3 regions of the Bradyrhizobium genosp. L genome follow, and region 1 is predicted to be linked to each of the others. Evidence: predicted binding sites of a transcription regulator. Region 1 holds the regulator's gene; each other region holds the start of a gene.
The links. The regulator LexA, encoded in region 1, represses DNA repair genes until DNA is damaged. The targets are predictions, from matches to a motif close to TGTTCNNNNTGTGTTCNG.
Positions count from the first base shown of each region.

Region 2: the regulator LexA is predicted to act here: its motif matches at 1,697-1,714, upstream of recA (recombinase RecA).
Region 3: the regulator LexA is predicted to act here: its motif matches at 1,729-1,746, upstream of IC762_RS34325 (DNA recombination protein RmuC).

Region 1 is NZ_CP061378.1:4,169,681-4,173,818, forward strand. Features, by position in the region: gene IC762_RS19685 (HAD family hydrolase) at 1-6, shown strand, start outside; gene IC762_RS19690 (molybdopterin molybdotransferase MoeA) at 19-1,230, shown strand; gene lexA (transcriptional repressor LexA) at 1,441-2,142, shown strand; gene IC762_RS19700 (hypothetical protein) at 2,382-2,810, shown strand; gene IC762_RS19705 (hypothetical protein) at 2,957-3,175, shown strand; gene IC762_RS19710 (ComEC/Rec2 family competence protein) at 3,172-4,138, opposite strand, start outside.
Region 2 is NZ_CP061378.1:4,993,893-4,998,030, reverse strand. Features, by position in the region: gene IC762_RS23890 (peptidylprolyl isomerase) at 1-23, shown strand, start outside; gene IC762_RS23885 (hypothetical protein) at 96-383, shown strand; gene IC762_RS23880 (hypothetical protein) at 468-698, shown strand; gene IC762_RS23875 (hypothetical protein) at 750-938, opposite strand; gene recA (recombinase RecA) at 1,819-2,907, shown strand; gene IC762_RS23865 (hypothetical protein) at 3,012-3,986, shown strand.
Region 3 is NZ_CP061378.1:7,219,752-7,223,889, reverse strand. Features, by position in the region: gene IC762_RS34335 (AmpG family muropeptide MFS transporter) at 1-25, opposite strand, end outside; gene IC762_RS34330 (GIY-YIG nuclease family protein) at 104-409, opposite strand; gene IC762_RS34325 (DNA recombination protein RmuC) at 489-1,697, opposite strand; gene def (peptide deformylase) at 1,868-2,395, shown strand; gene fmt (methionyl-tRNA formyltransferase) at 2,533-3,468, shown strand; gene truA (tRNA pseudouridine(38-40) synthase TruA) at 3,468-4,138, shown strand, end outside.

The sequences.
Region 1 (4,138 bases):
ATGTGAGGAGGCCTGCCCGTGGCCCTGATGCCGGTTGCCGATGCCCTATCAGCCATTCTCGCCGGCGCCGATCCGCTGGCGGAAGAGATGGTCGCGCTCGATGCCGCCCATGACCGCACCCTGGCACGCGACACAGCGGCCCGGCGTACCCAGCCGCCGCAGCCGATGTCGGCGATGGACGGCTATGCGGTGCGCGCGGCCGATGCGGCCGATCTGTCCGCTCGCCTGAAGGTGATCGGCGAAGTCGCGGCCGGCCGGCCGTTCGCGCGCAGCCTCAGTGCGGGCGAAGCGGTGCGGATCTTCACCGGCGGCGTGATCCCCGACGGCGCCGATGCGGTCATCATCCAGGAAGACACGGCCATCGACGGCGACCACATCACCATCACCGAGGCCGCGACCAGGGGACGGCACATCCGCCCCGCCGGCGTCGACTTCAACGCCGGCGACGTGCTGCTCGCGGCAGGCCAGCGGCTCTCCGACCGCGCGCTGTCGCTGGCCGCCGCCATGAATTATCCGGAACTCGCGGTGCACCGCCGCCCCAAGGTCGCGTTGCTCGCAACCGGCGACGAGCTGGTGATGCCGGGCTCGGAGCCTGGTCCCGGCCAGATCGTCTATTCCAACGGCTATGCGCTGCGGGCGCTGGCGCGCCGCGAGGGCGCCGAAACCATCGATCTCGGGATCGCGGCCGATACCGTGGCGGCGACCACCGCCGGCATCCGCCGTGCACGCGAGGTCGACGCCGATATCCTGGTCACGACCGGCGGAGCATCGGTCGGCGACCATGATCTGGTCAAGCAGTCGCTGGAGGCCGAGGGCGTCGCCATGGCGTTCTGGCGGATCGCAATGCGGCCCGGCAAGCCGATGATGCATGGCCGGCTCGGCACCATGCGGGTGATCGGCCTGCCCGGCAATCCGGTGTCGTCCTATGTCTGCGCCTACCTGTTTCTGGTGCCTTTGATTCGGGCTTTGAGCGGCCGCAAGGTGATTCATCACACTCGCGCGCGCGCCTTGCTCGGCCGCGATCTCGCCGCCAACGACCAGCGCGAGGACTATCTGCGCGCGCGTCTGGAAGAGCGCGACCACGGCACGCTGATCGCAACGCCGGTGATGCAGCAGGACAGCTCGCTGCTGGGAAATCTCGCTGCGGCACGGGCACTTCTGATCCGTCCGCCATTCGCGCCGGCGGCTCTCAAAGGCAGCGCATGCGATATCCTGACACTGCCGGAATGACCCCGCGCGGCAGCGTCGGGTGAGCGCGTTCACCTGAAATTAAGTGGTTGCAGAACATGTATCGAACATATAGTGTCCGTTCATGATTTGTTTCGAGTACTGGTGTCACCAAATGGGAGTCCCTCGTCGCTGGCGCGCATCGTGCTCGCAAGATCGGGGCTCCTGAGGTCTCGGAATCGAACGACGCACTCAACCGGGGGAATACTCGAGATGCTCACGCGCAAACAGTACGAACTTCTGCGTTTCATCAATGAACGTCTGAAAGAGGCCGGCGTGCCCCCCTCCTTCGACGAGATGAAGGATGCGCTCGACCTGCGCTCGAAGTCCGGTATCCACCGCCTCATCACCGCGCTGGAAGAGCGCGGCTTCATCCGCCGGCTGCCGAACCGCGCCCGCGCCATCGAGGTGATCAAGCTCCCCGAATTGGCCGCCGGTGGCGGCAACGGCCGCCGCGGCTTCACGCCGAGCGTCATCGAGGGCACGCTCGGCAAGCGCGCCTCCGCCCCCGTGATCGAGGACGACGGCAACCGCCCGGTCGCCGTCCCGGTGATGGGCCGGATCGCGGCCGGTACCCCGATCGAGGCGCTGCAGACCCGCAGCCACACCATCAGCGTACCGCCCGACATGCTCGGCACCGGCGAGCACTACGCGCTCGAGGTGCGCGGCGACTCGATGGTCGAGGCCGGTATTCTCGACGGCGACATGGCGCTGATCCAGCGCAACGACACCGCCAACACCGGCGACATCGTGGTGGCCTTGATCGACGAGGAGGAAGCCACCCTGAAGCGCTTCCGCCGCCGCGGTGCATCGATCGCGCTGGAGCCGGCCAACACCGCCTATGAAGTGCGCATCCTGCCGCCGAACCGGGTTCGCATCCAGGGCAAGCTGATCGGGCTCTATCGCAAATACTGAGGCCGCGAAGGAACGCGCGACACATCCGACCGTTGCTTGGCAGATAGCGCGACGTGTGAGCTTGCCAGATGCGCCCCGATACCTCTCGTGCGTAGCGCGTTTGTGATCGGGCCGCTCTGCAGCCAGTCGTACAATCGCCAAGAAACGGGGAAACACTCGTTCGCTATCGTCCACTCTGGTAGAGGCCTGCGCCTCAAGGGGAGGCTTTGGGTCGCTACCTCGAACCGAGGAGCCATCCGATGTGTGACTATAGCCTGCACGCGGTGCAATCGCGTCCCGCCGTCGTCGGAGAGACGCTTGTCACCACGACCTTCCGCGGCACGTCGACCCGCGGCTTTGCCTCCGAAAGCGATCTCGCGGTTGCGGTCTGCATGTTGCCCGGCACCGAGCTCGCCTTCACCGAGAACGTCCGCTACGACAGCCGCTGGATCTGGACCAAGACGATCGGCTTCCGTGTCGGCGTGTTCAACGAGATCGAGCCCGATGTGCCGGATCGCCATCACGACGCGGTCGAATTCCCCGACGGCAACCGCGTGCTGGTGACCCAGCTCGTCGAGGGACAGCGCGTCACGGTGCTGCAACTGCCGGCGCTGCCTCAACAGATCGAGCAGAAGCCCAAGGTCGCAGAGCGGCGGCCCTCCGCATTCGCATCGCTGTTTTTGGGTTGAACGCATCGCAGCCGCAGGACGACCATTCCCGCGGCGGGTGACCAAAGCAATTTCAAGCGGCCCCGGACTTCGGGTTCCGGGCCGCGGCCTGAGGAATTGCGTCTGACGACGCGTTGGCGCATCATCGCGCACGGAGGGCGTGCGCGGTGGTCGACAAGGTCACGTGGCAAAAGGCTGGACGCGTCACCGAACCGGGCCGCTACATGTTCCGGTTCGGCTGGCTGACGATCACCGCCGACGACCTCAAGGTCTGGCAGCAGTTTCCCGAAGCCGCCTTCACCCTGGTCAAGAAGCCCGACGCCGGCCCCGATTCCGACGAGTACCATCTCGGCCTGTTCGAGCTGCCCCCGCCCGGCCAGACTTAATCGTCGCCTTGCAGATCGGTCTCGGCGGGTGTCGCATCGACGGGACGGGACGGCTTGTCAGGCGTGCGCAGCAGCGCCTCGCTGTCACCTTCACCGGGAACCGCCGGCGACCAGGGCCGGTCGATGCCACCGGGTTTGACCGCATCGATGGCGAAGCCGCCGCTGACGCGGCGCAGCGTCAGCGCGCCGTGGCGGCGTAGCCGCTCGGCATCGATCACCGAGGCCGCGCAGCCCTGCGGCGCGGGGTGGGCCATGACGATCAGCGCCGCCCGCTCGCAATCGTCGGCCAGCGCATCGGGCCGGTTCGCCAGCGCGACGAAACTGCCGGCGCCAGGAGTGACGCAGCCGCTGGAATCGCAGGAAACGCTCTCGCCGAGCGACGGATCCGCGGCGAAGCGCGCGTCGGCATCGGCCGCGAGCCACTCCTTGACCAAAAAGGCATCCTTCGCGCTGTGCATAAGATGCAGCCGCCCGTCGCCGCCGCGCACCGCGACATTGCGGCCATCGGCGGAGACCAGCACATCCGGCTGCGGCACCCGCACCGCCCAGACCGTCGCCACCACGAGCAGCATCGCACCCGACCAGCGCAGCGGCGTCCGCAACAGCCCGAGCAGGACGAGCCCCGCGCTGGCCAGGATCATCGGTCCGGTGCCGAACGCCGCCATCCGTCCGACCGCGCCCGGCAGTGCGGCGACCCATTGCGTCACCACGATCATCCAGTCGATGCCAATGCCCATGATCGCCCAGAACACGCCGTCGAACCCGAACGGCATTGCGGCAAGCCCGAGCAGGCCCGCGGGCATCACGACCGCCGAGACCACCGGCATCGCCGCCAGGTTGGCGAGCAGTCCGTAGGGCGTGATGCGATGGAAATGGAACGCGGCATAGGGCGTCGTCGCCAGCCCCGCCACCAGCGAGGCCAGCACCAGCACGATGAGCTCACGCCCGCCCCACAGCGCGATC
Region 2 (4,138 bases), 820 kb from region 1:
CCTGCAAGTCGGACAATCTCTAGAAACATGACGGGGCCTAGGGCAGGCGCGCTCGGCGGTGATATACCCCTGACCAAAGACAAGGGAGCCTTCTCATGAGAGTTTTATGCGCGGTTGCGGTTGCGGCGCTGCTGTCGGCGCCGGCCTATGCGCAGATGCCCAACATCAACCTGATGCCCGAGGTCCAGAGCAAGACCCAGGAGCAGAAGGACCAGGACGCGGTCAACGACAAGGCCTACAAGGATTCGCTGCGCAAGATTCCAGACGCCAAGACGTCGTCCGACCCCTGGGGGGCGGTGCGCAGCGATCCGCCCAAACAGGCGGCCCATCCCTCCGCCAAGCCGAAGACCAAGACTGGCAGCACCGCCCAGCAAAGCCAGTAGCCGCTCACATCGCTGCGGACTCGGATTCCGCCGACATCGGCCCTATATTGGAGGGCGTCGTCAGTTGGTCCGGAGTTGCGACAGATGGTGTCTCGGCCGCGCGATCTTGCCAGCCGGATGGCCGCTCGGCGGAAGGCCGGTGACGGCTATCTGCGCGAGACCTTTACACTGCCGCGTGACCAGGCTCGCACACGGGCCCGCGCGTTCCTTAGCCGCTATCCGAAGGCCGCTTATATGAGCGCAGTGGAGAGCTGGCGCGAACTGCCCGGCGGCGACATCGAATTTACGATGCGGCGGCTGGCCACCGCGGACTGAAAGCGGGACGAGGACGCAAATGCGGTGTCGCAGTTCGTCCGGATCCGGGCGTCAGTCGTTCCGGCCCTGACCAAGCCGTTTCAGCTCGCGGTTGATCTTCAATTGCACCCTTCGGATCGCCAAAAGATCGAGCTTGGCCTCGGTCCTGCCCGTGTAGACGCGCGTTCCGATCTGGAAGCGCCATTGCCAGACGCCGGCCACGATCTCGGTGACGCTGAATTCGATGCCCTTGTGGATCATTGATCGAGGCCCCGCGGCGACTCGAACCGATAGTCGAATTTTAAACCAAAAGTTGTATCAATAATTAAAACACGTCAAACGCTAATATGATGCTGCCCGCTGTTCGGGCCTCAGTTTATTGTGAACCCTGATCGCGGTTCGCGGCGGACTGCCAGGGCGCGATCGGCCTTGCAGCATCGGTCATTGCTAAGGGAACACCGATGGAACTTAGCTCTTCCGCGGAAGGTTACGAATTTTTTTGGGGCTCAGGAGAGGGACCAAGGTCGTATGCGGATGGAGCCGAACCCTTGCAGGGAAGCGCCGGCCGTACTTGAAAACTATTTCTAACTGCCTGATTTCGCGAAAGAAGGCCGAGCGGGGGTGACGTCCATCCGCAAGCCCGGAACTTTGTTCTGGCCCGGAGAACTACGGACGCATGGGTGCGCTGAATGATCATCGGCATCGGCGGCATCAGGCGACAAGCGCCGATGCGATTCGGATGCCGAGGCCGAAGGCGAGCGGCGCATCGGGGCGCGATCGCGATACTCTTGTCATCCCGCGCACGGCTTTGATCACCCCATCAGGGACGACGAAGCCCACGGCAATTTCGGCGTCGATCCATTCCAGGAGAACATCGCGCCGGCCGCTTCGGTAGTCCTACTGAGAACGTAGTAAGGCACGGTTACGACTGACTTAATTGGACGCGAGCAGCGCCGGGATTCGACTTCGCCGGCCACGGCTTAGGCGGCCTTTATCGTGAACGGGATTTACCTGTTGGAAAGAACATATTGCGAACATAGAACAAACATGGTACATCGTTCCCAATTAACAACGCATACGATCCGGCCTTCGTCACCCGTTTGTCCCGCTAGCGAATCCCCGCCATAAGGAGCACATCCCAATGTCTGCCACTGCCCTGCGTATCGTCGAAGGATCCTCCATGGACAAGTCCAAGGCGCTCTCAGCTGCGCTCTCCCAGATCGAGCGTCAGTTCGGCAAGGGCTCGGTGATGAAGCTCGGCAAGAACGACCGCTCGATGGACGTCGAGACGGTGTCGTCGGGGTCGCTCGGGCTCGATATCGCGCTCGGCGTCGGCGGCCTGCCGAAGGGCCGCGTCGTGGAGATCTACGGGCCGGAATCCTCGGGGAAAACCACGCTGGCGCTGCACACGGTGGCCGAAGGCCAGAAGAAGGGCGGCATCTGCGCCTTCATCGACGCCGAGCACGCGCTCGATCCGGTCTATGCCCGCAAGCTCGGCGTCAACATCGACGAGCTCCTGATCTCGCAGCCCGACACCGGCGAGCAGGCCTTGGAGATCTGCGACACGCTGGTGCGTTCGGGTGCAATCGACGTGCTGGTGATCGATTCGGTCGCCGCGCTGGTGCCGAAGGCCGAGCTCGAGGGCGAGATGGGCGACGCGCTGCCGGGCCTGCAGGCGCGCCTGATGAGCCAGGCGCTGCGCAAGCTCACCGCCTCGATCAACAAGTCCCACACCATGGTGATCTTCATCAACCAGATCCGCATGAAGATCGGCGTGATGTACGGCTCGCCGGAAACCACCACCGGCGGCAATGCGCTGAAGTTTTATGCCTCGGTCCGCCTCGACATCCGCCGGATCGGCGCGATCAAGGAGCGCGACGAGGTGGTCGGCAACACCACCCGCGTCAAGGTGGTGAAGAACAAGCTGGCGCCGCCGTTCAAGCAGGTCGAGTTCGACATCATGTACGGCGAGGGCGTCTCCAAGATGGGCGAGATCCTCGACCTCGGCGTCAAGGCCGGCCTGGTCGAGAAGTCCGGCGCCTGGTTCTCCTATGACAGCCAGCGGCTCGGCCAGGGCCGCGAGAATTCCAAGGCGTTCCTGAAAGCGAACCCCGACATCACCGCCAAGATCGAAGCCGCGATCCGGCAGAATTCCGGACTGATCTCCGAGCAGATTCTCGCCGGCACGCCCGAGCGTGACGCCGAAGGCGAGGAGCCTGCCGACGAGTAAGCCCTCGCGGCCGATACGATGTCGCTGCAAGCGGGCGCTGAGGACGTTGAGTTGCCGACGTTCTCAGTGCCCGTTTCGCTTGATGATGTTGAGTGAGCGAGTCGATGAAGCGTTTGATTTTGACAGGTTCGTCCGGTACCGACCTGGAGCGCGCGGGGCTGGCTGAGAGCGTCCTGTCGTTTAGGTTTCGGTTCGTCTGGGGGCCGTTACCGTTGCCGCAGAAGCTCGATGCTTATTTCGGCGTGCGGCTGGACCAGGACCCGGGCGATCACTGGTCCGACTGGCTGCTCCGGCGGCGGGACCGCGATGCCGTGAAGCATCTTACCTTCATCGAATATTGCGAATCGTTCGATCGCATCGAACTGTGGTTCGATCCCGAGCCGAACGATCAATTGCAACTGGCTTGCCTGCTCGATTATGTTCGGTCTCATTCGGAGACGATGGCCAAGCTCGAATTGCGCCTGGTCGGCTTCCATCTGATCACCGTCGAACCGACGTGGTCCGGATGGAAGGAGGTGCCTCTTGTCAACGTCCGACCGGCGCATGTCGCGGCCGCAAGCGAGGTCTGGCGGGCGTATGGCACCTCGACACCCGAGGCCTGCTTTGACGTGCTCCAGCGTGACCTGAGCGCGTTTCCCTTGCTGCGGCCGGCTCTGCTCGACCTGCTTCAGGAGCTTCCCTGGGCGTCGTCGGGACTGGGCGCGACCGAAATGCGCCTGCTCGAGCTGATCGGGGCAGGGTTCATGGGCACGAACGTGCTGTTCTACCTTCGCGGTTTCCGGCAATGCGATGTGTTCAACGACTGGGAAATCGGCACCCTGCTCGAAGGGCTCGCACACGGTCCGAGACCGGCGATATCGGGATTGGACGATGAGTTGCGCGTCATCGACCATGGGAATCTGCGAGACCGCCTTGCTGCCTATCAGCGCAGCCGCCTGTCAGTCACAGAATTCGGCAAGGCAGTGCTGGCGCACAAGGAAGACTTCTCGCGTCACAACCCAATCGATCGCTGGTGGGGCTGCACGCATCTCACCAACGACAATCTCTGGCGTTCCGATCTCACGCTCACGGGACCGTAGCGCCGGCACAGAAACGAAGCGGGGCAGGCGATGTTTCTTGTTCAGACCGGGCGGGCAACGCGCACGCGCAAATATTCAATCCTGATGATCTTTGCGCTGTTTCTGCTCGTCTCCATGCTCGTCATTTTCACGATGCATTGGGATGTGCTCCC
Region 3 (4,138 bases), 3.1 Mb from region 1:
GCTCGGTCGCTTCGGGCGCGGTCATAAGCAGTTGGTAGCAGATTCGAGCCACAAAAACGGTGTCATCGCCCGGCTTGACCGGGCGACCCAGTATCCCAGAGGCCTATCCGCCGCCCGCAGCAATCTCCGGATAAAGATCGATCCAGTCCGGATTGTCCTTCTCGATCAGGGATATCTTCCATGCGCGAGGCCATTTCTTCAGGCGTTTCTCGCGACGGATCGCATTCTCCGGATCATCGAACTGTTCGAAATAGACGAGCCTCACGATGTCGTATTTTTCAGTGAAACTCTTCATAGGTTTCAGCTTGTGCTCCCAGACTCGTCGGATGAGATCATTTGTCACGCCGATGTAGAGCGTGCCGCCAATGCGGCTGGCGAGGATGTAAACGTAGTAGTGCCGTGCCCCCAACTTCCGCCTCTGGAATACTGGATCGCCCGGTCGAGCCGGGCGATGACACCGAATATTTGGCGGGGATCGCAGACGATAACTATTCCCCCGCTTGCAGCTTGCGCGGGGCGGGGAACAGGTCGGGGGCTGGGCCCTTCACGAAGCGAGGCACCTCGATCGGCGCTTCCGCCTTGCTGAAGTCGAGCTCCTCGATGCGGCCGGCGCGCTTTTCGATCTTGTCGGCGGAGATCAGGATCTGCCTGACGTCCTCGTTGACCTGGCCGAAATGGTTCTGCAGCTTGAGCACGCGATCGCGCAGCCGGCCGAGGTCGTCGCCGAGATGCATCACCTCGTTGCGGATCTGGTCGGCGGCATCGCGGATGCGGGCATCCTTCAGGATCTGCTGCATCACCTGGATCGCCAGCATCAGCAGCGAGGGCGACACCAGCACGACGCGGGCGCGATAGGCCTTCTGGATCACGTCGTCGAAGCCGTCATGGATCTCGGCATAGACCGATTCCGAGGGCACGAACATCAGCGCGGTGTCCTGGGTCTCGCCGGGGATCAGGTATTTCTCCGCGATGTCGCTGACATGCTTCAGCACGTCGACGCGCAGCCGCTGGCTGGCAAATTTGCGCTCCTCGTCGCTGCGCGCATCATGCAGCGCGGTCATCGCTTCCAGCGGAAATTTGGCGTCGATGCAGAGCGGGCGTTGGTCGGGCAGGAACACCACGCAGTCCGGGCGCTTGCCCGAGGTCAGCGTGTGCTGGAATTCGTAGGATCCCTTCGGCATGCCGTCCTGGACGATCGCCTCCATCCGGGCCTGGCCGAACGCGCCGCGCGACTGCTTGTTGGCGAGCACGTCGCGCAAGGTCGTGACCTGGGTGGTGAGCTCGTTGAGGTTCTTGTGGGCGTGATCGATGATGCCGAGCCGCTCATGCAGCACGCGGAGCGAATCCATCGTGTTGCGGGTCGACTGCTCCATCGACTGGCCGACCCGATGGGTCACCGAATCCAGACGCTCGTTGACCGCCCGCGCCATCTCGGCCTGCCGGCCGGCCAGCGCCTGCGCCATGGCATCGGCCCGGCCTGAAGATTCGCTTTGGGCGCGCAGCACGTCGGCGAGCCGCTCTTCGAGCTCGTCGGCGCGGATCGCCTGGGCCATCGCGAGTTCCGCGCCGCGGCAGCCTGAACGGGCGATGATGATGGCGATCGTGAGCAGCAGGACGAGCGCCAGCACGCCAAGGCCGATCAGCGCATCGGAAACGCGGACCGGCAGCTCGCCTATGGTGAGAAGAATCTCGTTCATGCCGGCCGTTGTAGCCGATTCGCGGCTTGCGGCGAACGAAGAGAGAACATTTATCGCGAATGCAACCGCAATTTTCGTGGTTAACGTCGGCTGAAGAAACATGGTTAAGGCCGGCTTAACCGGTTCCGGAGCGCATTGACCCCCAGAGACCAGCGGCTTAAATCGCGCGCATGGCCATCAGAGAAATCATCATCCTGCCGGACAAGCAGCTGCGCCTGGTGTCGAAGCCTGTCGAGGCGGTGACGCCGGAGATCCGCAAGCTTGCCGACGACATGCTGGAGACGATGTACGACGCGCCCGGCATCGGGCTTGCGGCGATCCAGGTCGCGCAGCCGCTGCGGCTGATCACCATGGACCTCGCCAAGCGCGAGGAGGACGGCGAGACCACGCCGAAGCCGCGCGTCTTCATCAATCCGGAGATCATCGCGCGCTCGGAGGAGCTCTCGGTCTACGAGGAGGGCTGCCTCTCGATCCCCGAATATTACGAGGAGGTCGAGCGTCCGGCGCGGGTGCGCATCCGATTCCTCGACCTCGACGGCAAGCTGCATGAGGAGGATGCGGAAGGGCTTTATGCCACCTGCATCCAGCACGAGATCGACCATCTCAACGGCGTGCTGTTCGTGGATTATCTGTCGAAGCTGAAGCGCGACCGCGTCTTCAAGAAATTCGAGAAGGCCGCCAAGCGCGCGGCGGAATAGCGGCGTTTTGGTTTGCCCGTCATGCCCGGGCTTGACCCGGGCATCCACGTCTTGCTTCTTGAGGGGCCAAGGACGTGGATGGCCGGGACAAGCCCGGCCATGACGGATGTTTAGGCCTCCCGGAAGAAATTGACTGCATGTCTCTCCGCCTGATCTTCATGGGCACGCCAGATTTCGCGGTGCCGACGCTGCTGGAGCTCGTGGCGCACGGCCATGAGGTCGCAGCCGTCTACACCCGCGCGCCGAAGCCGGGCGGGCGGCGCGGCCTGCAATTGCAGCCGACGCCGGTGGAGCAGGAGGCGCGCCGGCTCGGCATTCCCGTGCTGACGCCGAAGACGTTGAAGACGCCCGAGGCGCTGGAAGAGTTTCGCGCGCATGATGCGGATGCGGCGGTCGTCGTTGCCTACGGCATGATCCTGCCGCAGGCCATCCTCGATACGCCCTCGCTCGGCTGCTTCAATCTGCATGCCTCGCTGCTGCCGCGCTGGCGCGGTGCCGCGCCGATCAACCGCGCCATCATGGCCGGCGATGCCGAGAGCGGCGTGATGGTGATGAAGATGGATGTCGGGCTCGACACCGGCGATGTCGCGATGGTCGAGCGACTGCCGATCACTGAGAACATGACGGCCTCCGACCTGCATGACGCACTGGCGCCGCTCGGTGCCGATTTGATGGTGCGCGCGATGGGCGGCCTGGACCGCGGCGGCTTGCAGCTCACGAAGCAGAGCGAGCACGGCGTCACCTACGCCGCCAAGATCGAGAAGGCCGAGGCGCGAATCGACTGGAGCAAGCCGGCGCATGCGGTATTGCGCCACATTCACGGTCTGTCGCCGTTTCCCGGCGCGTGGTGCGAGCTCGCGGGCGAGGGCGAGCCGGTGCGGCTGAAGATCCTGCGCTGCGAGCTGGCCCGTGGCGCCGGCGCGCCCGGTGCCGTGCTCGACGACAATCTTGCGATCGCCTGCGGCGACGGTGCGATCCGGATCCTCGAGCTGCAGCGCGCCGGATCGAAGCCGATGAAGGCGGCTGATTTCCTGCGCGGCACGCCGCTGAAGCCGCCCGCGCGGCTCGCCTGATGCCGCGCTACAAGCTCACCATCGAATATGACGGCACGCCCTTCTCCGGCTGGCAGATCCAGGACACGGCGCCGACCGTGCAGGGCGCGCTGGAGACGGCGGTGAAGGCGATCTGCGGCGAGGATGTTCGTGTCCACGGCGCCGGTCGCACCGATGCCGGCGTGCACGCGCGGGGCCAGGTCGCGCATTGCGATATCGCAAAGGCGTTTCCGCCGGGCCGCTTTCGCGACGGGCTGAACGCGCATCTGCGGCCGCATCCGATCGCGGTGCTCGCGGCCGACATCGTGCCCGATGATTTCGAGGCGCGCTTCTCGGCGGTCAGGCGGCATTATCTCTATCGCATCGCCAACACCCGGGCGAATCTTGCACTCGATATCGGCCGGGTCTGGCGCGTGCCGCGCGTGCTCGATGCGGAGGCGATGCACGCCGCCGCGCAGCGCCTGCTCGGCAAGCACGATTTCACGACGTTCCGCGACACCGAGTGCCAGGCCAAATCGCCGGAGAAGACGCTCGACCAGCTCGACGTCACGCGCGATGGAGATGCCGTCAACATCGTCACGTCGGCGCGCTCGTTCCTGCACAGCCAGGTGCGTTCGATGGTCGGCTCGCTGGTATGGGTCGGCGAAGGCCGCTGGCGTGCCGACGACCTCGCCGCCGCACTCGCCGCCCG